DNA from 4 places in the Vreelandella titanicae genome. Region 4 is predicted to be linked to each of the others. Evidence: riboswitches for the same ligand, from Rfam matches in the RefSeq annotation. Region 4 holds a riboswitch; each other region holds the start of a gene.
The links. Region 4 has a riboswitch for thiamine pyrophosphate ahead of HZS52_RS12115 (sodium:solute symporter family transporter). Riboswitches for the same ligand answer to the same signal wherever they lie in the genome.
Positions count from the first base shown of each region.

Region 1 (7,418 bases), 1.6 Mb from region 4:
TTTACCCAGATCGATACGGTAAAGAGGTGGCATGGCGACATACACATGGCCTGCGTCTACCAGGCTCGGAAAATGGCGTACAAACAGCGCGCACAGTAGCGTGGCAATGTGCAAGCCATCGGAGTCGGCATCGGCGAGAATACAGATCTTGTGATAGCGCAGCTTTTCCAGATCAGCGCTGCCGGGGTCAGCGCCAATGGCGACGGCGATATCGTGCACCTCCTGGGAACCGTAGATATCGTGGGTTTCCACTTCCCAGGTATTCAGGATCTTACCGCGCAGGGGCAGTATCGCCTGGGTCTCGCGGTTACGCGCCTGCTTGGCACTGCCGCCAGCGGAGTCCCCTTCGACCAAAAACAGCTCACTCTGGGCAGGGTCTTGGCCGGAGCAGTCCGCTAGCTTACCGGGCAAGGCCGGGCCGGACGTGACCTTTTTACGGGCGACTTTTTTGGCTTTTTTCTGGCGATTTTGCGCCGCGCTGATGACCAGCTCGGCAATCGCTTCGGCTTGATCCACATGGTGGTTCAGCCATAGCGAGAAAGCATCTTTAACCACGCCGGAAACAAAACCGGCAATCGTGCGCGATGACAGCCGCTCTTTGGTTTGCCCGGCAAACTGCGGGTCGAGCATCTTCACTGAGAGCACAAAGGAGGTGCGCTCCCAAAGGTCATCAGCGGTGAGTTTGATGCCGCGGGGCAACAAGTTGCGGTATTCGCAGAATTCCCGCAGCGCGTCCAGCAGCCCGGAACGAAAGCCGTTTACATGGGTACCGCCCTGAGGGGTGGGAATAAGGTTAACGTAGCTCTCCAGCAGCGCTTCGCCGCCTTCTGGTAGCCATTGAATCGCCCAATCGACACCGTGCTCGTCGTCATTGAAGTGGCCTACAAAAGGCTCCTTGGGCAGTACTTCATAACCATCGGTGGCTTCAACTAAGTAGTCGCGCAAACCATCGGCGAACTCCCACTCTGTGGAAGTGCCGTCAGGTTCTACCAGCGTGACTTTCAAGCCGGGACACAGCACCGCTTTGGCACGCAGCAGGTGTTTCAACCGGGTTAGCGCTAACTTGGGGCTATCGAAGTAGCTCTCATCCGGCCAGAAACGCACCAAAGTGCCACTTGCCCGCTTGGGGGCTTTACCAATTTCATGCAGCTCTTCGACTTTCTCACCGAACTCGAAGGCCATGGCATGGCGTGCCCCATCCCGGGTAACTTCGACATCCAACCGGCGCGATAGCGCATTAACCACCGAGACACCTACCCCGTGTAGGCCGCCGGAGAAGCGGTAGCTAGTGGAGGAGAATTTGCCACCCGAGTGCAATTTGGTAAATATCAGTTCAACGCCCGAAACACCGTGTTCAGGGTGTAGGTCGATGGGCATACCACGGCCATTATCCTGCACCTCAATCCCGCCGTCGCTATGCAGCACGACGTTAATCATGGTGGCGTGGCCCGCTAGCGCTTCATCGACGCTGTTATCAATCACTTCCTGAGCAAGGTGGTTGGGGCGTGTGGTGTCGGTATACATACCGGGACGCTTACGTACCGGCTCGAGGCCCGACAGGACTTCGATGGAACTCGCGCCGTACTGAGAGGCATCAAACTGAGTCATGTAACGTCGGTTCCCTGAAAAATCGTACTGGCAGCCATATTGATTGCTGAAACGAGTGATTGGCGGCTGGCAAAGAGGCACAGGATAGCGGAAAAGCAAAAAGCTGTATATCTAGCCATGCTTCATGCTTGTTACCAGGGGCGCCGGGGATAGGTCGCAGAGGAGGTCATTTGCCATGGATGGCAAATGTAGCGCCCATGGATGGGTTTACAGCGCCTCCTCGTAGACCTGTCGCCGGGTTAGCCCCAGCTCGCTATCTGCTTAATTCACTCCTGCTCAGCCGCCCAAAATGCTTCAATCAATCCCTTACTAGAAGCATCCATCCGCGATAGATCTCCCTCATGGTCGATAATCTTTTGAGTATCCGTGGCAATCTGTTTGCCTAGCTCAACGCCCCACTGATCGAACGGGTTGATATCCCAAATCACCGCCTGAACAAAGACTTTGTGCTCGTAAAGCGCGATAAGCGAACCAAGGGTCGCTGGGGTGAGCTGGTCAAGCAGCACCGTCGTCGAGGGCTGGTTACCACGATAACGCTTATGCTCTGGCCGTGGGCCGTCGTCCTCCAAAGCGTCATCACCAAGCATTAATACGCGGGACTGCGCAAAACAGTTGGCCAGTGCCAAGCGATGCTGGGTTTTAAGATGGCGGCGGGTATCCGGGTCTTCCACCTCATCGTACCGCTTGAGCGGCGCGATAAAATCGCACACCACTGGTTGAGTTCCCTGATGTAATAGCTGATAAAACGCGTGCTGGGCGTTGGGGCCCAACTGCCCCCAGAGCACAGGGCAGGTGGAGTAGTTAATCGGCTGGCCTTGACGGGTAACCGACTTGCCGTTGGACTCCATCTCAAGCTGTTCAAGATAGGCGGCGAAATACTCCAAGCGCCCATCGTAGGGCAGAATGGAGTGCGCGCGGATATCCAGGAAATTGACATTCCAGATGCCCGCTAACGCCAGCAGCACGGGCAGGTTCTCCGCCATTTCTGCCTCAGCAAAATGGCGATCCATGGCGTGCGCACCGGCTAAAAACTCGCGGAAATTCGCCATCCCCACCACCAGCGCAATCGGCAAGCCAATGGTGCCCCACAGCGAGTAGCGCCCGCCGACCCACTCCCAAAAGGTTAACTGGTGATCCTCCGCAATGCCCCACTCGGTCATTTTCTCAGGGCTCGCCGACACACCAATAAAGTGCTGACGCACCACCAACTCAGCGCTAATCGGCGTCGCACCATGCTGGGTCAAGCGGCTAAGTAACCACTCCCGTGCGGTGTTAGCGTTGGAAAGTGTATCAATGGTGGTGAACGACTTGGATGACAACACAAAGATAGTAGTTTCAGGATTCAACCGGCTCAGATAGTCCGCTAGCTGGGAGCCATCCATGGTGGAGGCAAAATGCACCTCAACCGGATGAATATCTTTGGGCCGAAAATCTGCCAACGCATGGGTAACCATTAACGGGCCCAGATCTGAACCGCCTACGCCCAGGTTAACCACATGCCGAATCGGCTTGCCGGTGGCACCACGCCACTGCCCTGCGTGCAGCCGACTGACCAAGCGCTCCATTTGAGCAAGGCTTTCGTGTACGGCAGCGACAATATCCTCACCCTCAACCTCCAGCGTCGCATCAGCGGGTAAACGCAGAGCCGTATGTAACGCCGGGCGGTTTTCGCTGACGTTCACTCGCTTACCGCTCAACAGCGCTTCAATAGCAGAGGGTACGCCCGCTTCACTAGCCAGCGTAAACAGATGTTCGAGGGTATCATCATCCCAGCGCTGCTTGGAAAGATCTAGCGTCAAGCCCGCCACCTGGCGAGTAAAGCTTTCCCAGCGGGAAGGCTCGGTGCCAAACAGCGTTTTCAAGTGGACATGCTGCAGCGTTTCAGCGTGATGCTTTAACGTCTGCCATGCCGGTAACGTATCGGGTGTAGCGCTTGATGCTGAGGCCATTTAGCTTCTCCAGTGGCGTCGATCCTTGCAGCGGGGTTCATTAAACAGGTTAATAACCTTAAACAGGGCTGTTCTATGTGAGTCTGTGCTAGACAGGCCTGTTCTAGTCAATTAAGGGCGCGTAAACTAGCACGCCTTTTCCATGATCCCGGCTTGCCCATGAGTGATGCATCTTACCGTGACGCTATCTTTTCGACACCCCTTGACCGAGTCGCGCGGTTCTCTTTCGACGAAAAGGTGGTCGCCTGCTTTCCTGACATGATCCGCCGATCGGTACCCGGCTACGGGCAAATTCTTGGCATGTTGAGCTTAATTGCCCAGCGCCACCTGCGCCATGGCGCCCATGTCTATGATCTAGGCTGTTCGCTGGGCGCTTCCGGCCTTGCGCTGGCAGGGGCGCTGGCGCCTGACGCCTTTCGCTATACGGGCGTTGACCTATCGCCCGCCATGGTCGCCCAGGCTCGGCAAACCTTTGCTGACGAGTGCCCAGCGTACGCTATGCAGGTCGAAGAAGCCGACATTCGTACCCTAGAGTATGCGTCTTCGGGCATGATCATTCTCAATTTTACCCTACAGTTTCTACCCGCCGCCGACCGCGATGCACTACTGGCGCGGCTTTATGCAGCGCTGGAACCCGGCGGCGTGCTGATCCTCTCGGAGAAAACCGTCGACGCCGACGAGCGCGACAACGCCTGGCGGGTAGAACGCTACCACGATTTCAAGCGCGCCAATGGGTACAGTGATCTGGAAATCAGCCAGAAGCGCACCGCTCTTGAGAACGTACTGGTGCCGGATACCCTCGATGCACTTCATGGTCGTTTGAAACAAGCAGGTTTTCCACGTTCGATGACCTGGTTCCAGTACCTTAACTTTGCCTCGCTGATTGCGTTTAAGGAGGGTTAAAGGTGGCGCCACTACCCGACGATCATCGCGCAATTTATCAGGCGTTTTTAGATCAAGCCACGCTGGATGCCTCGCTAACGCCCTGGCTAGCGAAGCTACCCGAGCAGTTAGCTCACGGGCTTGACCGTAACCGCCACGGCGATTTATCCGCCTGGGAAAAAGCCGTGGCCAAGCTTCCGGCGCTGCCCGCTGAGCGGCGCGTGGATTTAAACAGCGACACCGTCAGCGTTGATCTTGATCTTAGCGATAGCCAGCAGCGCCAATGCTTTAACCTGCTTAGAAAGCTTGCCCCGTGGCGTAAAGGCCCTTTTCAGCTAGGCGGCATTTATATCGACACCGAGTGGCGCTCTGACTGGAAGTGGCAAAGAGTGGCGCCACACCTGGCACCGCTAAAATATCGCAAAGTGCTCGATGTGGGTGGCGGCAGCGGTTACCACGCTTGGCGGATGGCCGGGGCAGGTGCTGCTTTTGTGCTAATCATCGACCCTTCGCCACGTTTCTACTGGCAGTTTCAGGCAGTACGCCACTTTGTGGGTGATGCGGATGGCGGCAGAACGCAGTTTTTACCCGTGGGCATTGAAGATGTGCCTGAGAATCTGGGCTTTTTCGATACGGTATTTTCCATGGGCGTGCTCTACCATCGCCCTGCCCCGTTGGAACATCTTCAGCAGCTAAAAGCCGCGTTGGCGCCGGGCGGCGAGCTGGTACTGGAAACATTGGTAGTCGAAGGCGACGAGCAGACCGTATTTGTGCCCGGCGAACGTTACGCCGCCATGCCCAACGTCTACTTCCTACCCTCTTCTCAAGCTCTCTGCCACTGGCTGGAGCGCTGCGGCTTTACCAACGTGCGCGTGGTCGATGAAGCCGTTACCACGTTAGACGAGCAGCGCTCGACGGAGTGGATGACCTACCAATCGTTGGCTGATTTTCTCGACCCCAACGACCGCACCCGCACCATTGAAGGCTACCCTGCACCGCGGCGGGCGGTGATTTTGGCGAATAAGCCGGGCCAATTAGCCGTTAGCCAAGTGTGCGAAGAAGGTGTCAAAACCGCCCCGGCGTCCGCCAAGCCGCCGCATTGAATTGCCCCCCCAAATATTGACTTATACTAAAACTCATAGTAACAGTAACTTTTCCGAGGGGTGCCTGTTATTCAGGCTGAGATGGAGTTATCCAAACCCTTTGAACCTGATCCGGCTGATACCGGCGTAGGAACGGACATAAACCATATATGAATCTGTTTTGACACCTACGCCTGTATTATCCGAATCTCAATGCAGGAGTGTATCGTGTCGCAAGGTAACTCAACGCCCGCTAACGCATCTACGCTCAGTAGTACCTCCCCTTTTAACACGTCTGATAAAAACCGCCTGAACTCCGTACTTGCCAAGCCACGCTTGGCAGCAATCGCCGTAACTCTGCGTAATAATGAAGTTCTCCTCGTCCAACGCAGTAAAGAACCTCAACGGGGCACTTGGGGCTTCCCCGGAGGATCAGTGGAACCGGGAGAAAGCCTACATTGTGCAGCAAAGCGCGAATTAATGGAGGAAACCGGTATCACAGCATTGGTAGGACCGTTAATTGATGTAGTAGAAGTAATCGGATATGACCCAGAGGGAAGTCACCACCACTTCGCCTTGGTTGCCCTTTTATGTCACTACGTTGATGGCGAGCTACGGCCTGGTGATGATGCTGCGGACTGCCGCTGGGCGAAAGTTATAAACGGAAAACTCAACTTCAATGAAGCCTTAGCTGATCACGTCGCAGATACTGTCGTGAAAGCCTTTAATTTGCACAGTTTGATCGTCAAAGAAAAATCAAACGCGATTCACAGCTCCAATTCAGCTTTTTAAACTACTCGCCATCATTCGTATCAGCAAAATACGCCTCTTTGTCCACCGAAAGAGATGAATATAATGATGCACAAACATTATACGAATTTCACCAGCCTCTACAGAGATACACTGCATAAAATCTGCTTTGAATATGAATATGTTAACTCACCTAGAGGAAATAAAGAGCGAGAACTCATTGGCTTCAATATCCGACTCGACAATCCTCCTGATCGTTTTTGTCTAAGCAAAATACGCAAACAAAATATTGTTTTTAATTATGCAGAAGCGTTATGGTATTTATCAGGTAAAAACGACTTAGCATTTATTTCCTGGTACGCCCCTTCAATGCAACGCTACAGCCCAGATGGTATAAGCTTACCTGGTACTGGTTACGGAGCTCGTCTTAAAAACTTTGGTGCAGACACGCTCGATCAAATCGAACGAGTGATTGATATCCTTAAAAATGACGATCCCGACAGTAAGCGCGCTGTCCTTCAAATATTTAGTGCGGAAGAAGATCTTTATCGACGCAATATCGACGTTTCATGTACCTTGGGTCTTCAGTTGCTACTCCGCGAAGAAAAGTTGAACATGGTCAGCTATATGCGTGCAAATGATGCCTACGTTGGCATGCTGAACGATATTTTCTCTTTTACTTTCTTGCAAGAGTATATTGCTGCCCGCATAGGCTGCAAAATCGGTCACTACACACATCAAGTTGGTTCTATTCACGTCTATGAAAGCACACATGAGCGTGCGCTTGAACTTTTGAATAGTAATGAAACTATACCCCAGCCAGGCACAGTACCTTTAATGCCAATTGGCACCTCCCCGACTACCATACGCAAACTATTGGAATATGAGTCAGAGATCCGTAGCGGCTTGTTGACGTTTAATGATATGGCTAATCTTAACCTAACGACGTATTGGCGAGATGTGCTGATGTTGTTCTGGATCTATCGCCAAATCAAGATAGGGAATGCGCTGCCTCAAAAGGCGTTAGAGATAATTAACCCCTACTATCAACCGTTTCTTATTAATCGCTGGGGATAGTACAAGCATTCATACATGAGCAAATATTAGGGGATTTATTTTTATGAATACTAATTGGACTGAACAAAAT
Region 1 is NZ_CP059082.1:4,263,449-4,270,866, forward strand. It holds gene parE (DNA topoisomerase IV subunit B) at 1-1,608, opposite strand, end outside; gene pgi (glucose-6-phosphate isomerase) at 1,875-3,557, opposite strand; gene cmoA (carboxy-S-adenosyl-L-methionine synthase CmoA) at 3,717-4,460, shown strand; gene cmoB (tRNA 5-methoxyuridine(34)/uridine 5-oxyacetic acid(34) synthase CmoB) at 4,463-5,542, shown strand; TPP riboswitch at 5,589-5,692, shown strand; gene HZS52_RS19740 (NUDIX hydrolase) at 5,750-6,313, shown strand; gene HZS52_RS19745 (thymidylate synthase) at 6,377-7,348, shown strand; gene HZS52_RS19750 (class I SAM-dependent methyltransferase) at 7,392-7,418, shown strand, end outside.
Region 1: it holds a riboswitch for thiamine pyrophosphate, as region 4 does, so the genes downstream of both, HZS52_RS19740 (NUDIX hydrolase) here and HZS52_RS12115 (sodium:solute symporter family transporter) in region 4, are expected to answer to the same signal.

Region 2 (7,418 bases), 2.3 Mb from region 4:
TGCGCGGCCCATTCGAGTTCAAGATCGCCGTCTTCATGAATAGTCTGGTCGTATTGGCGCGCCACGTGGCGCGCCACCTCTTCTGGCACCAGCCGTAAGGGCTGGCCAGTAGACTGCGCCGCCACCTGTAGCTCACAGGCACGCTCAAGATAAAACATATTGTTGAACATCTCTGCAGCCGACGCACCGGTCGTCAGCAGGCCATGGTTACGCAACACCAATGCCGGGTTGTCGCCAAGGCTTGCCACTATTCGCTCACGCTCAGCCAGGTCCAGGGCAATGCCTTCATAATCGTGGTAAGACACCCGTTCGTGAAACTGCAGCGCAATCTGGTTAAGCCGTGTTTCAAGGCCCGACTCCAGCGACGACACCGCCACGCCAGCGCGCGTGTGAGTATGCATCACCCAGGCCGCATGGTGGCTAGCAGTATGAATCGCGGAATGGATGGTGAAACCAGCCGGATTCACTTGTTCTGGGCTGTTATCAATCTTATGGCCATCAACGTCAATCTTCACCAGCGAAGAAGCCGTAATCTCCTCCCAACGCCAACCGTAAGGGTTGATCAGGAAACGTCCCTTCTCACCAGGCACCCGCGCGGTAATATGGGTGTAGATCAGATCCGTCATGCGATAGTGGGCGGCCAGACGATAGCAGGCTGCCAGCGCGATGCGGGTTTCTTGTTCGGCGTTGCTCTTCGTGGTGCGTTGAGGCTTATCGAGACTCATCAGGTGTTCCTTTGCAGCAAAGTGATTGTCATGCAACGTGTTTAGCGTTTACGTCAGTAACCGCGCGCCCGATCAACGCCCATGGCAAGCGGCTGCCCATCGCGAAGGGCGCGGGCGGTGTCGACAACCTGCCCTGCGACCACCTCTGGCAACGAATCACTAGCAATGTGTGGCGTGATGCGTAGGCACTCATGCTGCCAGAAGGGATGATCCGCAGGCAGCGGCTCTGCACGGAACACATCCAGGCTCGCCCCACCCAAATGGCCGTGTTCGAGCGCTAGGAGAAGATCGTACTCGACCAAGTGCTCACCCCGACCGATCTGCACCAACCAAGCGTCTTTGGCGAGCTTCGCGAACAGCGCCTTGTTAAGCACGTTTTCAGTGGTAGCCGTCAGTGGCAGCACATTGATCAGATAATCGGCGCCATCCGCTGCCGCCATGACAGCCCCGTCACCTGTCAGATAGGTCACGCCTTCAACCGGGGCTTGTGGCTCGCTGCGGCAGGCTACGTGTATAGAAAAGCCAAGCGCGGCCACCGCTTTCACCACGGCGCGCCCCATGGTGCCGTGTCCCAGCACCGCCACCTTTCTTGATGCTGGCGCGCGCATCGTCAATGGCGCCCAATGCGCCTTGGCAGCATTTTGCTCCAGGGTGGTGAACTCACGCTCACGATGGAGCACCTCATGCGCGGCAAAACCCGCCATCAAGTCGGCCTGATGTGGATCCCGCACCCGGGCGATATGTACTTCATCGCTCAGGCCAGGATGCGCCAGCAGGGCATCAACACCGGCACCGATAGACATCGCCAGCTCAAGATTAGGATAGCTCTCGAAAGCCTCGTCATTGGGCAACCAGCAGATCGCAAAACGCACATCTTCGGGGTTATCGATCTCATGGGGATGGCGCAGGACGACATCACTCGCTTCATCGCGCAAGGCGTTACCATAAATGGCATCAAGGTCGAGCGAATCACTGAGATAGACGCCTAAAATCGAGTTCGTGTTGGTCATGCAACTTCCTACGGTTCACATTCGAAATAGCAGTGGCTGTAAAACAGCCACTTGTTACTCAACTGTATAATAATTCACGTACCGATGCCATGAAACGCCATTACAGCACCTAAACTCTCATCGCTGTAATGATGCTAATAAATTGTTTCCCGATAACTTTCCATGTCATACACCCTTGCATCTCCCTCACCCGCCTCCTACACTCCACCAACGAACAGCTTGACGGGGTGCCGGTGAAATCCGGCTGAGATGGCGCAGGGCGTAGCAATTAATGCTGCCGAGCGCTGATCCCGCAGAACCTGATCCGGCTAATGCGCTGCTACTTACACAAGTTCGCAGCGAGGGTACCGGCGTAGGGATCAAGCGATGGCCACGGCTGCTCTCTCACGATCGCACGCCGCCCTTCTGCGCCACTCCCTCGATCTTTTTCGCCCGCCCTCCGGATCATTACCACCGGAGGAGTCATGGGCTACCGCTTTACTGATCTCACTACCACTTGCCAGAAAGATTGGCGCGCCTATATTGAGCACGATTTTGTGCGCCAGCTAGGCACCGCCACGCTGCCCGAAGCGTCGTTTCGCCACTATTTAAAGCAGGACTACCTGTTTTTGATTCACTTCGCCCGCGCCTATGCGCTGGCTGCCTACAAAAGCCCCACCCTCGCCGATCTTCGCCAAGCCCATGAAGGCTTAAAAGCCATTGTGGATGTGGAGCTGGGCCTGCATGTGGGCTTTTGTCAGGAGTGGGGGATTTCCGAGCAAGAACTGGAGGAGCTTCCCGAAGCCAGAGCGACGCTTGCCTACACCCGCTATGTGTTAGATACCGGCAACCGCGGCGACCTGCTGGATTTGCACGTGGCGTTGGCCCCCTGCCTGGTGGGCTACGGCGAAATCGCCAACTGGCTAAACGCCCAGCCTTCCACCCTGCGCGGCGCGCAAAACCCTTACGACGCCTGGATAGCCATGTACGAAGGCGAGGAGTTTCAGGCCGCCATGCAGGCGGAGCTTGAATGGCTGAATATCCGCCTTGCCGACATTACCCCCGCCCGCTTTGCCGAACTGAGCAAGATCTTCCGCGACGCCACCCGCCTGGAAATCGACTTCTGGCAGATGGGCCTAGAGCTGATAGACCAAGACCTCACCCACTAATTCAGCAAAACAACACAAGGAAACAACCGTAATGACTAAGACCGTAACAAGCAAAACCAGCCACTTTTTAGCCGAAACCGCCCAGGTCGATGCCGCCGCCATTGCGCCGCTGCCCGGCTCACGTAAGGTATATATCGAAGGTTCGCGCCCGGATATCCGTGTGCCGTTCCGGGAAATTTCACTGTCGCCGACCAAAACCACCGGCATTGATGAAGAGAACCCGCCACTGCTGGTGTACGACACTTCAGGCCCCTATAGCGATCCGGATGCTAACAATGACCTGCGCCGCGGTCTGCCGGAACTACGCCGAGCCTGGATTGAAGAGCGTGACGATACCGAATTTCTATCAGGCCCCACGTCTGATTACGGCAACCGCCGCGCCAACGACCCGACGCTTGCCCAGCTGCGCTTTGATCTAACCCGCACACCACGCCGAGCAAAACCGGGCAAGAACGTGACCCAGCTGCACTACGCCCGCCAGGGCATTATCACCCCGGAAATGGAGTTTATCGCCTTGCGCGAAAACCAGCGCCGTCAAGCGCTAGGTACCGCTGAAGTAGAGCGCATTCTGGGCCATCAGCACAAAGGCCAGAGCTTTGGCGCCAGCCTGCCGGAAGAAATCACCCCTGAGTTTGTGCGTGATGAAGTCGCCAGAGGGCGGGCGATTATTCCCAATAACATCAACCACCCAGAAAGCGAGCCGATGATTATTGGCCGTAATTTCCTGGTCAAAATTAACGGTAATCTGGGTAACTCAGCGGTGACTTCTTCTATCGAAGAGGAGGTGGATAAGATGACCTGGGGCATCCGCTGGGGTGCGGACACCATTATGGATCTCTCCACTGGGCAGAACATCCACGAAACCCGCGAGTGGATTTTGCGCAACTCTCCGGTGCCGATTGGCACAGTGCCTATCTATCAGGCGCTGGAAAAGGTCAAAGGCGTGGCCGAAGACCTCACCTGGGAAGTCTTCCGCGATACGCTGATCGAGCAGGCCGAACAGGGCGTGGACTACTTCACCATTCACGCGGGCGTACTGCTGCGCTATGTACCGCTCACCGCCAAGCGGGTCACCGGCATTGTCAGCCGCGGCGGCTCGATCATGGCCAAATGGTGTTTGTACCATCACCAGGAGAGCTTCTTGTACACCCACTTCGAGGAGATCTGCGAGATCTGCAAGCAGTACGATGTGGCGTTCTCCCTCGGTGATGGCCTGCGTCCTGGCTCAGTGGCCGATGCCAATGACGAAGCACAGATGGCGGAGCTAAAAACCTTGGGCGAGCTGACCCATATTGCCTGGAAGCACGATGTGCAGGTGATGATCGAAGGCCCCGGCCACGTGCCCATGCACCTGGTGAAAGAGAACATGGATAAGCAGTTGGAATACTGCGACGAAGCGCCCTTCTATACCTTAGGCCCGCTGGTAACCGATATAGCCCCCGGCTACGACCACATTACCTCGGGCATTGGGGCGGCGATGATCGGCTGGTTTGGCTGCGCCATGCTCTGCTACGTCACCCCCAAAGAGCACCTGGGCCTGCCCAATAAAGACGACGTCAAAACCGGCATCATTACCTACAAGATTGCTGCCCACGCGGCGGATCTCGCCAAGGGCCACCCGGCAGCGCAGCGGCGGGATAATGCACTCTCTAAGGCACGCTTCGAGTTCCGCTGGGAAGACCAGTTCAACCTGGGGCTAGACCCGGATACTGCTCGGGAGTACCACGACGAAACCCTGCCCAAAGACTCCGCCAAGGTGGCACATTTCTGCTCCATGTGCGGACCAAAGTTCTGCTCCATGAAGATCAGCCAGGAAGTACGTGACTATGCCAACGAACATGGTCTAAACGGCGATCAGGAAGCGGTGATGAAAGGCATGGAAGAGCAGGCAGAGAAGTTTCGCAACAAAGGCAGTGAGCTGTATCAGGAAGTTTAAAATAGCGACTTACTGAACAGCATTGTGACTATATGTGGCCCTTGAGTCTTAGCAAAACTCAAGGGTCACATTAATATCTAATCGCCACAGGCCAGCCACTGAATTTGCTCTAAGAGTATTTAAAAGTAATTACCGTCCAAGTAGATTAATTATACATTGCTCGTGTATGATTCTCATTTGCGCAGCGCTCTGTTCATAGCGTTTTATTTAAAACCAACACCATTCAAAGAACCGATTCCAGATGAAAACCAAACTTTACTTGGCGGTAACCGTTGCTCTGCTTAGTGCAGGCATGTTAACTGGCTGCAGCGATGATAACGAACCAACAGCCGCAGGCACACAGGAGGAAGCGCCGAAAAATAATGCAGCTCTCATGCTGAAATATATTCCGGCTGACTCTCCCTACTTCATGGCAACACGTGAAGCAATGCCTGAACAAGATGCTTTTGATCGTTATCAACGCATGCAGCCCAAGGCTAGCATTGAGTCTAGTCTGGATGAGCTACGCGAGACACTGCCCGAGATAGACGATGAAGTGATGCATTCGTTGATGACGGTATTGATCGCCATGAGTGAAGAGCTGGTCGATGTTGAAACGCTGGACGATGTCCATGCGCTGGGCCTGAAAATGAACCCTCAGGCCGCCCTCTATGGGTTGGGTATCTTGCCTGTTTTACGTATGCAACTGCAGGATGAAGATGCCTTCCGCGAAACGCTGCAACGCATTTTGACCAAAGCAGACATTAACCTGAGTACGGCCACCACCAACGACACCGAATACTGGGTGCTGACGCCTGAGGGGCCCGTCAAGGCGATTCTAGCCATTGACGACCAGCAACTGCTGGTGTCTGTGGTACCACAGAATGCTAGTGACGAGCTGCTAGCACAAGTGCTGGGTAACACTCTGCCCGACAGCAGCATCGGTGATACCGATGCACTGGCAGAGCTTGAAAAGCGCCATGGCTTTACACCTTACGGCGCAGGGAAAATCGACTCCTCACGCCTACTTAATGAGCTGAGCACCCCCACTCACTCAGGTACTCAGGCACTGATGGAAGCGGTTGATGCCGAGCAATTGGATTTATCCGCCTGCCAGGCAGATATCGACCGTATCACGAACCGCTTCCCTGGCCTTGTAATGGGCTCGCGCGAGAACGATCTTGACCGCATGGAAATGAACCTGATTCTAGAAACCGATGAGGATATTGTCAGCGACCTGCGCACTCTGACGACTCAGGTGCGGGGCCTAGGTAGCACAGAAGGTATGGCCAGCTATGGCTTAGGTCTGAACATGCCGCTGTTGGTTCAGACCGTTCAGAAATATGCTCAGGAAGTGCGCCAGAACCCCTTCAGCTGTGATGAACTACAAGATCTGAACAGCTCCTGGAATGAGATCAACATGGCGATTAATAACCCGATCACCATGATGATTGGTCAGTCACTATCTGGCTTCAGAGCTCGTATCAACAGTCTGACAATGACAGACGGCGAACCTACCATGACGGGGCTCCTGACGCTTGCTTCACAAAATCCTCTTTCCCTGCTTTCTGCCGCAAGCTCTTTCGCGCCGGAGTTAGGGACTCTAGGGCTTGAACCCGGTGGGGAAGCCAAGCAAGTCGAGAGCATGATGCTGCCCCCTGAGGCACCGGAACTCTACGCCGCCATGTCTGACACGGCTATTGTACTGGGCGCTGGTATCAGTGATTCGGCGACACTGCAGAAAGAGCTGGAAGCCCCTGCCTCAGAGCGCAATCTGCTTGTTCATGGACACATAACAGGCGAGTTCTACCACTCACTGGCCGACTTTGTGGAACAGATACCATCAGATGATTTGTCAGCGTCCGATATTGATATGCTCAAGCAATATGGTGACATCTACAAAAACATGGAGTACTGGTTCAGAGTAGATGACGCTGGCGTGGAAATGAGTTTATCGCTGGAATTAAACTAAGATCAGGCCGCTTCAATAATGCGAAAAACCTGCTAGTGGGTTAGCGGTTTTTTCGTTTGAGCAAGACAACTGTTTAAAACCACTTAAACGCCAACAGGGGGCCGAAGCCCCCTGTTGGTATCAGTGTTACATAACTAGCGCTGTTTTTTCTGGCTCTCCTTGGCGTCGCCTTTGCCTTTTTGCAGTTCGCCTTTAGCCTGCTGGGCCTTACCTTTGGCTTCAGTTTTAGCGCTTCCTGTTGCCTTGCCCGCGGCTTCTTTCACTTTTCCCGCTGCTTTGTTGGCCGTTCCTTTCGCTTTATCTTCTTTACCAGTTGCCATGACGAACACCTCTAATCCGTTAGTAGGGAAACACATCAAATCACACGTCGACACATTCATCAGAGTAGCCTTTATTAAAAAAGTTGCGCTAATTAATTTAGGCCGGGTTGTTGGCGGGTAACCGCGTTGGTGCCCAGCGGTTCAACACGAAGTGCAGGGAAGCCATAGCCAGAAGCGTAAGAACCAGTGCCACACTCATGGAAGAGAAGCGATAGAGCGCGCTATACACCAGATCCTGCTGCGGGCCTAACGACTGGCCAAACAGAATCCCCAGAGTGGTCAGTCCACCAAAGCCAATCCCTGAACCGCCCCCTTCATGGATATGCTC
Region 2 is NZ_CP059082.1:4,921,558-4,928,975, forward strand. It holds gene HZS52_RS22770 (class II aldolase/adducin family protein) at 1-725, opposite strand, end outside; gene HZS52_RS22775 (NAD(P)-dependent oxidoreductase) at 779-1,735, opposite strand; TPP riboswitch at 1,949-2,111, shown strand; gene tenA (thiaminase II) at 2,200-2,883, shown strand; gene thiC (phosphomethylpyrimidine synthase ThiC) at 2,915-4,819, shown strand; gene HZS52_RS22790 (hypothetical protein) at 5,061-6,770, shown strand; gene HZS52_RS22795 (CsbD family protein) at 6,905-7,090, opposite strand; gene HZS52_RS22800 (DUF2955 domain-containing protein) at 7,188-7,418, opposite strand, start outside.
Region 2: it holds a riboswitch for thiamine pyrophosphate, as region 4 does, so the genes downstream of both, tenA (thiaminase II) here and HZS52_RS12115 (sodium:solute symporter family transporter) in region 4, are expected to answer to the same signal.

Region 3 (7,418 bases), 2.0 Mb from region 4:
CTACTTTCAGGTGCCTGAAGCGCAGCAGGCGAACTATGCCTACGGTTACTCTAAAGAGGATGAGCCCATTCGGGTGAACCCAGGCATGCTGGATGCCCAAGCCTACGGACTGAAATCGACTGCCGCAGACGTACTAACGCTGGTGGAAGCCAATATGAGTGGTGCCGAGCTTAATGAGCCACTAAGCCAAGCCTTGGCCGCTACGCGCACGGGGTACTTTGAGGTCGGCAATATGACCCAAGGATTGGGGTGGGAAAGCTATGCCTACCCGGTGGCGCTCAATCAGTTGCTGGCAGGCAACTCGCTTGAGATGATTTTGCAGCCCAACCCCGCCAACCGCTTAACCCCACCGCTAGCCCCCAGGCAGGAAGCGCTCTATAACAAAACCGGCGCTACCAACGGCTTTGGCGGCTACGTGGCTTTTGTACCCAGCGAGCAAATCGGCATTGTGCTGCTGGCTAACCGCAACTACCCCAATCAGGCGCGCATCGAAGCTGCACACCATATTCTTACCAAGCTGACTGAAACCCCCTAAGCAAGCAGCCAGACAACCTGATGCCGCCTTCGTGAACTGCACCCTAATCGTTGGATATTCATCCAATGGTTGGGGTGTTTTTTATGGCGATATAACGAAGATCAAACAACCGAAAGTTGCATTTTTTGCTGTCGATAAGGAGACTAGCACCCTCCCCCGTCACTTACCTTCACTGCGAAGAGCCCTTTCCCATGCGTCTAAACGCCGATTTTAGCCACTTTGCCTGTGTTACCCCGGAAGAGTATCAGTGGGTCGATTCCCCCAGCGCGGGGGTAGAGCGCATGATGTTTGACCGGATTGGTGATGAAGTTGCTCGCGCTACCAGCCTTGTGCGCTACGCCCCCAATACAAAGTTTGAGCGGCATACCCACGGCGGCGGCGAAGAGATTCTGGTATTGGAAGGCGTGTTCGCCGATGAGCATGGGCGCTACGCGGCGGGCAGCTACTTAAGAAACCCCATTGGCACCGGCCATACCCCGCAAATTGGCGAGGAAGGCGCGCTGATATTTGTCAAACTGCACCAGTTTGACCCCAACGACACGCTACAGTTGGCAGTGCCAGCGCATCGGCTGCCCTGGCAGCCTGATCGACGCCCGCGCATTGCCTATAAAATGCTGCACACCTACAAGCAGGAGCGCACCAGCCTGGAGCGCTGGTCGGCGGGCACCTCCATTACCTACCCCACGCTGCTGGGCGGGCTGGAGTTTTTGATTCTGGAAGGCACACTGAGCGATAGCGAACAGAGTTACACGGCAGGCACCTGGTGCCGCTACCCCAGCGGTTCTGCTCCGGCACTTACCGCCGGTGATGATGGCGTCATGATGTACCTCAAACGCGGCCATCTGCCAGCCGCTTAGCTTCGCGACATACCCAGGAACGGCAGCAGCGTAAGGGCGGCAATAAGCCCCACTGCTAGCAGTACTAACACGACCTGCACCGGGTGAGCGGCCAAACGACGCCACAGCGTCTCCGCGTCACCCCGCTCAACCGCCGCCTGGTGCTCGCGTTGGGCGCGCTCAAGGCGCTCCGCCTGGTAGGCCTCTAACGCCGCGATGGCAGCGTCGTGCTGATGTGGATTGCGCAGCCAAATCGCGTCAACGCCCAGGCGGAAAAAGCCCGCCTGGGTTTCATAGGTATCAAAGCCATGGGCAGCGAGCAGGTCACGCACCTCCATGGCCTCTTCGTCGGTCACATGGCGCAGCCGGAACAGTAGTTTAGCCATTGGCGTGCCTCAAGAGTCGCTCTTCCCCACCATCAGGTCTGCCTGAATCACTTCGATCCAGTAGCCGTCCGGGTCTTTAACGAAGATAACATCTTTCATCTTGCCCTGATCGGAGCGTTTGACGAAGGTGACGTCATGCTCGTCGAACCACGCCTGGGCCGCTGCCAAATCCGGTACGTTGAAGCAGATATGCCCAAAGCCCTGGGGTTCGGCATTGCCATCGTGATAGGCGAAATCTTCCTGGTCTTCAGTCCCCCAGTTGTGGGTCAGCTCCAGCAGCCCTTTCTGGCTAAACGTCCAGGCGGTACGCGCTTGCGCATCGTCCGGAACGCTGTCGCTGGGTTCCAGGTTGGCCAGGAAGTAGAGCGAGAACTGCATCTCTTCGAAATCCAGCCGCCGCATCACCTGCATACCAAACACTTTTGAGTAGAACGCCAATGCCTGCTCAGGGTCTTTCACCCGCAGCATGGTGTGGTTTAAACGAAACCCTTGAGTTTGGGGCGGCGTAGCCACGACGCCGGGATGCTGCTCGCCTTGAAAACTCATTTTGCTCTCCTATCGCTGATGTTGATCATTGAATCCATTGAGCTTCACGTACCGCTTACCATGGGGGCTTTATGGCCATAATAACAGCCCTTACAAGCACGTAGGCAGTGTCGTATCGAGGTACCGATAAGCGCACTGGCAATACTAAACAAAAACCCTACACTTATTCTTCATAAGCTTTACAAAAAGCAGTTCCCGCAACATGAGTGATGCCCCACCTTTGAGGCGTCCACAGGAGTTTTCCATGAGTGCGATCGATATGACGCTGGGTGACCACCTGACGCTAAAACAGCTTTCCAATGCGCTTCACAACGGTTTTTCGCCGATTGTTGAAGTCGAGTCGATGGATGGAATCTACAAAGTGCGTTTTCACCATGCTAACGGCGTGTCTGAGCTGAGCGATAACAAGGGCCACGTCAGTACTTTTCTGGGCACGGGCGAAATCCGCGATACCCTGGGCCAACTGGGCTTGACCCACGGCGTGCTAACCTTCGCCGACCAGTGTGGTGACGAGATGATTGGGGTCGAGGGTAAAGCGATGACACCTGATGAAATGCTTACCTACGGTACGCGTATTTCGTTTCGTTAGATTGCTATCGTCCGCATCCGGGGCTTTACAGGGCTACTTCAGGCAAGGATAGTAATCCTTCGACAGGGGCGCCCTCCGTTACGGTTGGGCTGAGAAGCACCCTTTGAACCTGAACCGGATAACACCGGCGTAGGGAGTCGTGGTAACGCTTACCACCTCCCTGCCGGGAGGATGCTATGACCCTACGCCCGCTTGGCGATTACCTTGAGACGCTGCGCTCAGTGACACCGCTGGTTCACTGCATGACCAACTATGTGGCCATGAACAGCACTGCCAACCTGCTGTTAGCCACCGGCGCGTCGCCCGCCATGCTGCATGCGCCTGAAGAAGTGGCTGAATTCACGGCTATCTCCGCGGGGCTGTCGATTAATATCGGTACGATCTCTGCCCACTGGGCTGACGCTATGCTCACCGCCACAGCGACTGCCGATCAGCATGCCATTCCCTGGGTATTAGATCCCGTCGCCGTTGGCGCCACGCGCTATCGCCAAACGCTGTGCGCGAAGCTGCTGGCCGCTAAACCCAGCGTGATTCGTGGCAATGCGTCTGAAATTCTTGCCCTTAACGGTTTAGCTAGCCAAGGCCGCGGCGTGGACGCCACAGCCGCCACCGACCAAGCCGTGGACGCTGCAATAGCATTAGCGCAAAAACACGGCTGTATTGTCGCGATGACCGGTGAAAGCGACTGGGTGACGGACGGCACACAGCACTACCGCATTAACGGTGGCCATCCTTTGATGCCCCGTGTAACAACGCTTGGCTGTGGGCTGAGCGCGCTAGTGGCGGGATTTGTGGCTGCCAACCGCGACGCCCCACTGGGTGCAACGGCAGCCGCGCTGGCCTGCTTTGCGGTCACAGGAGAGCGTGCGGGCAGCCACGCCAACGGGCCTGGTAGCTTTCAAGTGGCACTGCTGGATGCGCTGTATCAACTCACCCCTGACGACCTCACTACTTATGCCCAACTGGAGGCAATCCATGCCGCTTGATCTATCGCTCTACTTGGTCACCGATGCCACGCTCTGCCAAGAGCATGGTTTGGAACAGACGGTTGAGGCAGCGGTAAAAGGCGGTGTCACCATCGTGCAGTTGCGTGACAAGCATGCCAGCGACGAACAGATGATTGCCCAAGCCAAACGGTTAAAAGCGCTTCTGGCGGGCACCGGTATCCCGCTGATCATTAACGACCGTTTGCAGGTGGCACTAGAAAGCCAGGCAGATGGCCTGCATGTCGGTCAGAGCGACGCAGCCGTTCAGCAAGCGCGCCGGGTACTAGGTGAGCAAGCGATTATCGGCCTGTCGATCAATACTATCGCCCAGCTGCAAGTCTCTCCGTTTGAGCTACTCGATTATGTCGGGATTGGTCCCGTGTTTGCCACCGAGAGCAAACAAGATCACGCCCAGCCCATCGGCTTTGGCGGTTTAGCGGCGCTGGTCAAGGCGTGCCCACTGCCCAGCGTGGCCATTGGTGGGCTGAAAGCGGATCATGCGATTAGCGTACAGCGCGCGGGAGCGAACGGTTTAGCGGTGATATCGGCCATTTGTGGCCAGCCCGACCCTTACCAGGCAGCGCGCGCTTTTCAGATTTTCCAAGCCGATTCGGCGTCATGAATCAGTTAGAGCATATCGTCGCTTTTGTGCGGGTAGCCGAGTTGAGTAGCTATACCCGCGCTGCTGAAGCGCTGGATATTTCCCGCACTCGCGTATCCCGCCAGGTCATGGCACTGGAAGAGACATTGGGCGCGCGACTGATACAACGCACCACGCGACGACTACATCTCACTGAGGCCGGAGAACGCTATCTAGTCCGCGCCCAAGGGATACTGCAAGCGCTCGATGAGGCCGCCGCCGAGGTGGGCCAAGGTACCAGCGATGTGCGTGGACGGCTGCGCGTTAATGGGCCGATGAGCTTTGGTACCCGCTACCTAGCGCCGCTCGTCGCCCAGTTTATGCACACCCACCCCGCGCTAGAGGTGCGCCTGGATTTGAACGACCGCCGTGTCGACCTGCTTGAAGAGGGTTACGACGTAGCGATCCGTATCGGCAGCCTGCCTGACTCCAGCCTGGTGGCGCGCCGACTGACGCGGTGCCGTCTACTGTTTTGCGCATCGCCTGAATATCTTGCCAACCACGGTGAACCCGACAGCGTTCAAGCCCTTGCCAAGCACCACTGCCTACGCTACCGCAGCGGCCAACAGAGCGCTGACTGGAAGATTGCCACGCAGTCATTGACGGTCAATGGCCCACTGGAAAGCAATAACGGCGATGTACTCACCCACGCCGCGGAAGCTGGCCTGGGCATCGCTCAGCAGCCCAGCTTTCTGGTCACAGAGAGTATCGCCAGCGGGCGTTTAGTGCCCATCTTGACCAATGAGCCAGCGGTACGGCTCGATGTTCATGCCCTCTACCCCGCCCGGCGCTACCTGCCCGCCAAGGTGGAGCGCTTCATCGACCTGCTCACCGAGGCGTGGGGCGATCCGCCAGTTTGGGAGCAGAACATTGGATTGTCGCCCATTACGCAACAGTGATGTGCAAAATACGCTGATTATCTCGATCTTATCCGGCTGTAAAGTAGCGTCATCAACCACTCGATGGAAGCTACTACGATGACAACGCATACTCACTCTGCCCCCTCTCTACAGCACTCTTTACAACCCCAGGCCATCTCGCTACTGCGCGTCGCACTGGGTGTGATGGCCCTTGCTCACGGTTTGCTCAAGGTGTTTGTATTTACCCTACCGGGCACCGTCGGCTATTTTGAATCACTGGGTTTACCAGGGTTTCTGGCCTACCTGACCATTGCTGCCGAAGTAGGCGGTGGAGCCGCCCTGATTCTGGGTGTTTACACCCGCTGGGTGAGCCTGGCACTGGTGCCGGTACTGCTCGGCGCTGCTTGGGTGCATCTTGGCAACGGCTGGATGTTCTCAAATGCCGGCGGCGGTTGGGAATTCCCGGTGTTCTGGACGCTGGCGTTAATCGTGCAAGCGGGCCTGGGCAGCGGCCGCTGGGTGCTAAGTAACCGATTCGCCTAACACCTAAAACTATCGCCTAACCCTATTGCCAGCGCTTGCTTACCGCCAGCGTTGGCCATGCTGCTGAGGAGACTCACTCATGTTACCTAGTCTGTTTATTTCCCATGGCTCGCCCATGCTGGCCCTCAATAAAACCCCGGCTCATGCCTTTCTACGCGAACTGGGCAGGCAGCTTGCGCCCAAGGCGGTGGTAGTGGTCTCAGCGCACTGGGAGAGCCTGGCGCTCAAGGTCAGCATCAGCGCCAAGCCAGAAACCATTCACGACTTTGGCGGCTTCCCACAGGCGCTTTTCGAGTGCCAGTATCCCGCCCCGGGTGAGCCGGAACTGGCTGAACGGCTGGCCGTGTTACTGAGCGCCGAGCGGGTAGAGCGCGGCCTGGATCACGGCGCCTGGGTGCCCCTTTCGCTGATGTTTCCTGACGCCAATGTGCCGGTTGTTTCGCTGTCGCTTCCGGTGCGCTGGAGCAATGCGGAGCTGGTCACGCTGGGCGAGCGCCTGTCGGCACTGCGGGAAGAGGGGATTTTGGTGATCGGCTCGGGCAGCCTGACCCATAACCTGTATGAAATCATGCCCCAGGAGAGCCCTATGCCCGCCTGGGTAGGTGCATTTGCCACTTGGGTGAGCGACCGCCTTATCGCCAATGATCGTGAAGCACTGCTTAGCTGGGAGAACGCCCCCAACGCGCGGGAGAACCACCCGACCCCTGAACACTTCCAGCCGCTGCTGGTGGCCATGGGGGCAGGAGGTGACGCAAAACAGCTACACCACAGCGTGGAGCACGGTGTGCTTGCAATGGACGTTTATGCGTTTAGCTGATCGCTACCCCCAACGATTCAGATTGTGCTGCTCTGGAAGGCTTGAGATCACGCATTAACAGCGCAAACTCAAGCTGTTCAGGGGTAATGCTGACCTTGGGAACGGGGATTCGCACGCGATGCCCAGAACCAGGTGCTGCGCTCTGCGCTTCACCTCGCAAGTTCTCGATATGCTCAAGCACGAAGCGGTGATTGCCACCTGGCAGCATAAGCTCCATGCCATCCCCTACTTCAAAGCGATTTTTAACCTCGACTTCCAACCTGCCACGAGCCGGATCGAAACCCAGCACTTCACCGACGAACTGTTGGTGAACGCCGATCGAGTTCCCCTGCTCATAGCTTTGGAACTCACCGTGCACATGGCGTTGATAGAAACCTTCGGTGTACCCTCTATTCGCCAGGTTCTCAAGTTCATCCATTAGCCGTTTATTGAAGGGGCGCCCAGCGACTGCGTCATCAATGGCTTGGCGATAGACTTGCGCTGTACGCGCAACGTAATAATGGGACTTGGTGCGCCCTTCAATCTTTAGTGACGCCACGCCCATTTGCGTCAGCCGAGCGACATGCTGCACCGCGCGCAGATCCTTGGAGTTCATGATGTAGGTGCCGTGTTCATCCTCATACACAGGCATCAGCTTGCCAGGGCGTGAAACGTCTTCAATCAGCGCCGAAAGCTCGTCT
Region 3 is NZ_CP059082.1:682,230-689,647, forward strand. It holds gene ampC (class C beta-lactamase) at 1-535, shown strand, start outside; gene HZS52_RS03245 (cupin domain-containing protein) at 727-1,392, shown strand; gene HZS52_RS03250 (DUF6164 family protein) at 1,389-1,757, opposite strand; gene gloA (lactoylglutathione lyase) at 1,767-2,303, opposite strand; gene HZS52_RS03260 (hypothetical protein) at 2,548-2,892, shown strand; TPP riboswitch at 2,947-3,045, shown strand; gene thiM (hydroxyethylthiazole kinase) at 3,069-3,878, shown strand; gene thiE (thiamine phosphate synthase) at 3,868-4,500, shown strand; gene HZS52_RS03275 (LysR family transcriptional regulator) at 4,497-5,417, shown strand; gene HZS52_RS03280 (DoxX family protein) at 5,496-5,921, shown strand; gene HZS52_RS03285 (DODA-type extradiol aromatic ring-opening family dioxygenase) at 6,001-6,738, shown strand; gene trhP (prephenate-dependent tRNA uridine(34) hydroxylase TrhP) at 6,731-7,418, opposite strand, start outside.
Region 3: it holds a riboswitch for thiamine pyrophosphate, as region 4 does, so the genes downstream of both, thiM (hydroxyethylthiazole kinase) here and HZS52_RS12115 (sodium:solute symporter family transporter) in region 4, are expected to answer to the same signal.

Region 4 (7,418 bases):
TCGACCCGCAAACGCTCGCGTTCAACGTCGTCGGCTTCTTTGATGTTGATGGTGATATGCCCTGCTGCATGGCCGGTATACACCTTCTCTGGCTTGGCGGTGGAACGCCATAAGCCCTGGTCGGGGAGGGCATCAGCCATAAATGAGAAGCTTAACGGCACAGCAATGTCGTCGTCTTTGGTACCGTGGGGAAGTTTAAGTAGATCCAGAGTATGAAAAAGGCGCCGTTTAGCAGCCTCTAGTGCCGCCCAACGCTCACGGTGGCCTGCAATATTGAGGTCGGGTATTACTTCGTTGTAACGACAGCAGTCGCAGAGCGTGTCCGCTTGGCCGTGTTCCATCACCACCAGCCGATTACATACGTTTTCAACAGCGTAGTTGTGGCACTTCATTAGCGCTGTATCGCAACCCGGGTGGGTACAGCGATAGCCGCCGTTATCCAAGGGCTCAATAGCCACGATATTGCTACAAGCAGGGCACCAGCCTACTTCTGACTGACAGGCAAGGCAGTGGGTGTTTTCGTAGAACAGCGGATTGCCACAGCGGCAGTGAAAGGTCTGCATAGATAATTCCCTGTGTTTAAACACGCGCTTTCGCCGTGGGCGATCCGCAAGCCTGCGGCACACTGATTAGCCGAAGCATAGCCAGCGCGGTATCACAATGGAAAGGCTAATTGACGTTCTGGCGTAGATTTTGTTTACTCATGAGATACTTGGTTGACGTTAACGTCAACTTGCTGCTATACCCTGTGTACTTGTCTTACCGCGATGCGTTTTAAAAACAGCTTTTTTTAATACTCGCAACCATAACAACCACAACCATAAATAGGAGCAACGCTATGTCCGTTCGCGAAATTCCCATGTATATCGATGGCCAGCCCGTCCAGTCACAGAGCCAGGAGTGGCGCGACGTGGTCAACCCTGCGACGCAAGAAGTAGTGGCTCGAGTGCCGTTCTGTACCGCTGACGAAGTAGAACGCGCTATCAGTAGTGCCAAAGAAGCGTTCAAGGAGTGGCGTAAAGTGCCGCTGGGGAAGCGCATGCGCATTATGCTCAAGCTGCAAGCGCTGATTCGCGACAATACCGCTGAACTCGCGGCACTGATTACTGAAGAGCACGGTAAAACCCTGCCCGATGCGGAAGGCGAAGTGGGTCGTGGTCTGGAAGTGGTAGAGCACGCTTGTTCGATTACTTCGTTGCAGTTGGGTGAATTAGCCGAAAACGCTGCCAACGAGGTAGACGTTTACACCATGCACCAGCCGCTGGGGGTGGGGGCTGGGATTACCGCCTTTAACTTCCCGATTATGTTGCCCTGCTTTATGTTCCCGCTGGCGATTGCCACCGGAAATACCTTTGTGCTTAAGCCCTCCGAACAGGATCCCAGCTCCACCATGCGCTTAGTGGAGCTAGCCCATGAAGCGGGTATCCCAGCGGGCGTGCTCAACGTAGTGCACGGTGGCCCGGACGTGGCCAATCAAATTGCCGATCATCAGGATATCAAAGCGCTCTCGTTCATCGGCTCTACCCATGTGGGGTCGCTGCTGTATAACCGTGCAGCAGCGGCGGGCAAGCGCATGCAGGCGATGATGGGCGCCAAGAATCACTGTGTGGTTATGCCTGATGCTAACCGTAGTCAAGCGATCAACAACCTGCTGGGCTCAGCTTTTGGCGCTGCGGGCCAACGCTGCATGGCGAACTCGGTAGTGGTGCTTGTCGGCGAGGCACGCGAGTGGCTAAGCGATATAGTAGATGCGGCGCGAGCAATGAAAGTAGGCCCAGGCACTCAGCTTGATGCGGACTTGGGCCCGCTGGTGTCACCTGCTGCCCGTGATCGTGTACTACGTTTAATCGATGCAGGGGAGAAAGAGGGCGCCAAACTGATGGTTGATGGTCGCAAGGTTCAGGTAGAGGGTTACCCCAACGGTAACTTCGTGGGGCCGACCCTGTTTGCCGATGTAACCGCCGATATGACCATTTATCGCGAAGAGATTTTTGGCCCCGTGCTGTGTGTGGTCAGTGTTGAAACCCTGGATGAGGCGATTGCCTTTATCAATGCCAATCCCAACGGCAACGGTACCTCCATCTTTACTAACTCAGGCTGGGTAGCGCGCCGGTTTGAAACCGATATCGATGTTGGACAAATTGGTATTAACGTGCCAATCCCCGTACCGGTCGCTTACTTTAGTTTCACCGGGTCAAGGGCTTCAAAGCTGGGCGATTTAGGGCCCAATGGTAAGCAGGCGATTGCATTCTGGACACAAACAAAAACCGTAACGGCACGTTGGTTTGAACCCGAGAATGTTTCCAGCGGTATTAATAGCACGATTTCGCTGGGTTAAAAAAGTGGCGCTAACTGGCTCCGCTTAAGCGGGGCCAGTTGCTAACGAGGTCGGTTAACCGCTTGGCAGATCAAGCCAGGTGGCTGGCTTAAAAGTTGTCAAACAGCGGAAGGCTCTCTTCAAGCAGCTGTTCAATGGGGCCGAGCTGGCTTTCATGCAATACTAACAGCGACTCCTTACCCATAAAGTGTTCAGCGGGGGGGACGAGCAGAGCAAACTCACCCTCTTCAAGGTGAAACTCATGTATTTCGCGCATTCCCAGCGGAGTTACACACTGCGTGCAGCGGTAGGTGTCATCTTCGCCATAAATCAGCCGATGGTACATTTTAAACAGCGTATATAGTGCCAAACCACCCTCAAAGGCTGGCCAGCGCGCAGGGGTCTCGCGAATATCGTTGGTAAGGTCTTGCCCTTCGGCTTCGGCGTCTGCAATTGCATTGGCAAGCGGGGCGGCAAGAATGGCGCTGTTGTCGGCAGGTAACGGCGTGTTGTGCTTAGAAGCGTGTTCAAAATCTTGTACAGCGCGCTTAAAGTCAGGAACGCCATCAAGAGTATAGTCGACATGCTGGAGGTCTTCGGGCTCACAGCCGCCATTTTCCCAGCCATGAATGACGCGAAGTGTCATTTGACCCCGTGTCATTGGGCGGGCAAGCAGCATATGTAGCATTATACGAATGTGCAGCTGACGCTCATCGGTATCATTTTCAAATGCTCGGTAAGGGTCAGTAAACAGCTCGTTTAGACGACCGGGGGTATGTTCCTTGGCTTCGTTATGGCTCATGACAGTGTCCCTTTGAACGAACTGTTTATTAAGAGTAGCGCATGTTTTTTTGTCACAGAACGAATCTTCAGTATGGCGAGTAGGGCGGCTGAATAAAAGCCTCTTAATTCAGCTTTTTGTTACACAACCGCTAAGCCGTTTTTATGAGATGGCTAAACTTAACAAGAAAGAGGTGAGCATGTCTTCATCATTAAGTCGTTTTAACGTGCCTGAAACATTGGATGACCTGCCTGACGATATTCGCAGTACCATTTTGACCGTTCAGGGTAAAGCGGGTTTTGTGCCCAATGTCTTTCTGATGTTGGCCCATCGCCCTGCTGAATTTCGTGCTTTTTTTGCCTATCACGATGCGTTGATGGAGCGCGAATCAGATACCCTCACCAAAGCCGAAAAAGAGATGATTGTAGTGGCTACCAGCGCACGTAATCGCTGCCTATATTGTGTGGTTGCTCACGGGGCACTGGTGCGCATTTACAGTAAAGACCCGCTACTCGCTGACCAAGTGGCGATCAACCATCGGGTGGCGCCGATTAGCGAGCGCCACCGGGTGATGCTCGATTTCGCCATGCACTGTGCCATCGATGTGGGTGAAATGACTGATGAATGGCTTGCCCGCCTGCTGGAAGTAGGCTTTAGTCAAGAGGATTGCTGGGATATAGGCGCGATCGCGGCGTTTTTTGGCTTGTCGAATCGGTTGGTTACCCTGGCAGGTACGCCACCCAATGAGGAGTTCTACCTGATGGGGCGAGTGCCTCGCTAAGAGGCGACCAGCGCACCTTAACTTTACTAAGCTATGATTTTGATTGAGAATAGTTCTTGAGACAGCGCTTCGAACAGTACCCAAAAACGTACTTAGAAAAAGCGCTTAGCAAAACACCTACATTCACTGTCGCCAGGGGAGCCCTGCATAAAAGGGCTGAGATGCGGCTACGCAGACCCTGGAACCTGATCCGGTTCGTACCGGCGGAGGAAGTGCGACATGCTTTACCTAACGTTAGCCGTGCTTGGTGCGGCGCTGTGCTGCTTTGCTTACTTAGGCCTCCGGGCTCGCTGGGTGAATGGCCCACTTGATGACTATGTCACCGCCCGTAACTCGCAAACGGCATCTACCCTGGGGCTCTCCTTCCTTGCCTCCGGCATGGGCGCATGGATTCTCTTTGCTCCTCCTGAAATCGGCGCCTTTGTTGGCCCGCTGGCCCTGGCAGGCTATGCATTAGGCTCTGCGCTGCCGTTTATCGTCTTGGGGCTGTATGGGCCGAAGATTCGCCGGGCGCTGCCCGAGGGGCGCAGCATCGCCGAGTTTGCCGAAGCGTGCTATGGCCCTGGTGTAAGGCGCTGGGTAACGCTGGTATCAATCGCCTATATGGCGTGCTTTTTAGCTGCCGAGCTAACCGCTATTGGCGCCATTACCGCGCTGCTTTCCGATGTGCCCCCCGCACTGGTGATTATTGGCGTGGCGCTTACCACGCTCATCTATACTGCGGCAGGTGGTCTACGGGCCAGCCTTGCCACTGACCGTTGGCAGGCGTGGTTGTTACTGGTACTGCTGTGTGTGGTCGGTGGCATGGCCCTATGGCGGCTTCCCACTATTCCCAACGAGGCTGCGCTTCCTGCCATTCCCATCACCAGTGCGCTCAGCGTAGCGTTAACGCTAGTGATCGCGGTTACCGCGGCCAATCTCTTCCATCAAGGCTATTGGCAGCGCGTGTGGGCCGCTCAAGACGATCAAAGCCTGGGGCGCGGGGCATGGTTAGGTGGCGCAATGACGGTAGTCGTCGTCATGGTGATTGGTGGTCTGGGTGTATTGGCCGCGATGAGTGGTGTGCCATTAGGCGAGCCGCCGATGCCATTTTTTGCCCTGTTAAGTGATGCTCCTGTTTGGCTGACGCTACCCGCCTTGGTATTAGCGGTGACCTTGGTGGCCTCCAGCGTTGATACGCTGCAAAATGGTATTGCCTCGTTGGTGGTCGCGCGCAGCGAGCAGCAGGGCGTATCACTGGTGGCTGCCCGCTGGGTGACAGTGGTAGTAATGGTACCGGTGGTATTAATTGCCTTGCAGGGGTTGTCAGTACTGCGTCTGTTTTTGATTGCCGACCTGCTGTGTGCTGCCATTGTGGTACCTGTGCTGTTGGGCCTGTGGCAACGAATGACGCCACTGGCCGCCATTGTAGGTGGCATCGCGGGGCTGCTGGGTGCCATTCTCCCAGGGTGGTTAAGCCAAGGAAGCTTGGTCGCCGGGATGGTGGCCGCCAGTTTTCCGGGCAGTGTCCCTACCTTGGGGCCATTCGTCGGGGCGTTAATCGCCTCAACGCTGGTGAGTGTGCTGTTAGCCTACTTAACGCTAGCTATTCGCAAGGACATCCATGATTCGAACTCTTCTGACTACCCCTGAAGGTGAGACCCACGAGGGGGATGAAAGCCTGTTGGCTGTCTGGCAGGCGACGCCTGGCAGCCATATCTGGATCGATATGCAGGGCGAGTCCCAACAAAGCGAGCGGGCGATTTTAGAGGCGTTTGAGTTTCACCCCATGGCGATTCAAGATGCCCACAAAGAGCGCCATCCGCCAAAAATTGAAGAGTTTGATAATCACACCTTGATTATTTATCGTGGCATCTCCTCCTTTGATGCCGAACTAAACTATCTGCCTCAACAGGTCTGTTTCTTTGTGGGGGAGCGATTTCTGGTCACCCTCCACCCCGGCCAAGCGCTCTCCATAGAACGGCTATTCAACGAGCACGGTAAAGCCTTGCTGGCCCATTCGCCGGAACATGTCGCGCTGCGGGTGATGTATATTTCTGCGGGCTTTTATATCGATAGCCTGCTTGAGTTCGAAACGGCGTTAAGCGATCTGGAAGACGAGCTGCTGGAAAATGGTAATGATGTGCTAATGCGCAAGATCATCACTTACCGTTCCCGGCTGGTTAAAATGCGCCGCATCTTTAGCTACCACCAGGGGATTACCCAAGAACTCACCGCTTATGACTATGAGCATTTACCGCGGGAAGAGAGCGAAACCCTGCACGCCATCAACGATGTAGCGGATCGCTTCGAACGCCTCTACACATTGACCCAAATGTACTACGACATTTGCGGTGACCTAATCGATGGCTATATCTCTATTTCCTCCCACCAGCTAAATATCACCATGCGGGTGCTCACGGTGATTACCGCGATTTTTGTGCCGCTCACGTTTATTGCCGGGATTTACGGTATGAACTTCGAAAATATGCCCGAGCTGCGTTATCAGTATGGCTACTTTTTTGTCTGGGGAGCCATGTTGGGTATTGCGGGTGTCATGATTTGGCTATTTAAGCGCAAGCATTGGTTTTAAGGACAGGTTTTAAGGACGGGGTTTAGTCTCCCCATAGAACGACTCCAGGAAACAAAAAGTTGACCCATGCATAGGTGGTCGGTGGCTGAGTGTGGCATCCTCTCCAGCGACCAAGACTATAAGGCATAAAGCCGTCGACTAGGGTTTTCACTGGGAGTTGTTCCATGACGATTATGATTATCGGGCTGCTGATTTTTTTAGGCAGCCACTCTGTACGTATCTTTGCTGAAAACTGGCGTCAGCAGCAGATTGCGAAACATGGCGAAACCACTTGGAAAGTCGCCTATTCGGCGGTATCCATCGTTGGCCTGGCCATTGCTATATACGGTTTTGGCCAGATGCGCCTTGATCCCATCTATATCTGGTACCCGCCAATGGGAATGCGCCATGCGGTGGCGCTGCTGATGGTGCCGGCCTTTATTATGCTGGTGGCGGCATACATTCCGCATAACGCGATTAAGGCCAAACTTGGCCATCCGATGATGCTGGCGGTGAAAGTCTGGGCTTTTGCTCACCTGCTGGCCAACGGTCGCTTGGGTGATATTATCTTTTTTGCTGCCTTTCTTATCTGGGCTATCCTGGCGTTCAAAGCCGCCAAAAAACGTGGCCGTCTTGCACCGCCCGCGCCCGTCAGCACCCATAAAATGGCCACCATTGTTACCGTACTCGTCGGCTTGGTAGCGTATGTGGTGTTTGCCTTTTACTTGCACACAGTACTGATTGGCGTCCCTGTTTTTAGCTAATCTATTTTTAGCAGTTTGACGTTAGCCCAACCTAGGAGTCACTCCATGGCCGAGACAACACACACGGTGCCCACCACAATGGCTGCTATGCTTTTGATCGGACATGGCGGTATCGAAAAGCTGGAATACCATCAGGATGTCGCCACGCCGCAGCCCAAGGCGGGCGAAGTGCTGGTGCAGGTGACCGCCACGGCGAAGAACAACACGGATCGCAAAGCGCGTGA
Region 4 is NZ_CP059082.1:2,642,991-2,650,408, forward strand. It holds gene HZS52_RS12095 (zinc-binding metallopeptidase family protein) at 1-563, opposite strand, end outside; gene HZS52_RS12100 (CoA-acylating methylmalonate-semialdehyde dehydrogenase) at 839-2,338, shown strand; gene HZS52_RS12105 (hypothetical protein) at 2,427-3,119, opposite strand; gene HZS52_RS12110 (peroxidase-related enzyme) at 3,298-3,879, shown strand; TPP riboswitch at 4,004-4,109, shown strand; gene HZS52_RS12115 (sodium:solute symporter family transporter) at 4,099-5,511, shown strand; gene corA (magnesium/cobalt transporter CorA) at 5,483-6,451, shown strand; gene HZS52_RS12125 (NnrU family protein) at 6,616-7,194, shown strand; gene HZS52_RS12130 (alcohol dehydrogenase catalytic domain-containing protein) at 7,240-7,418, shown strand, end outside.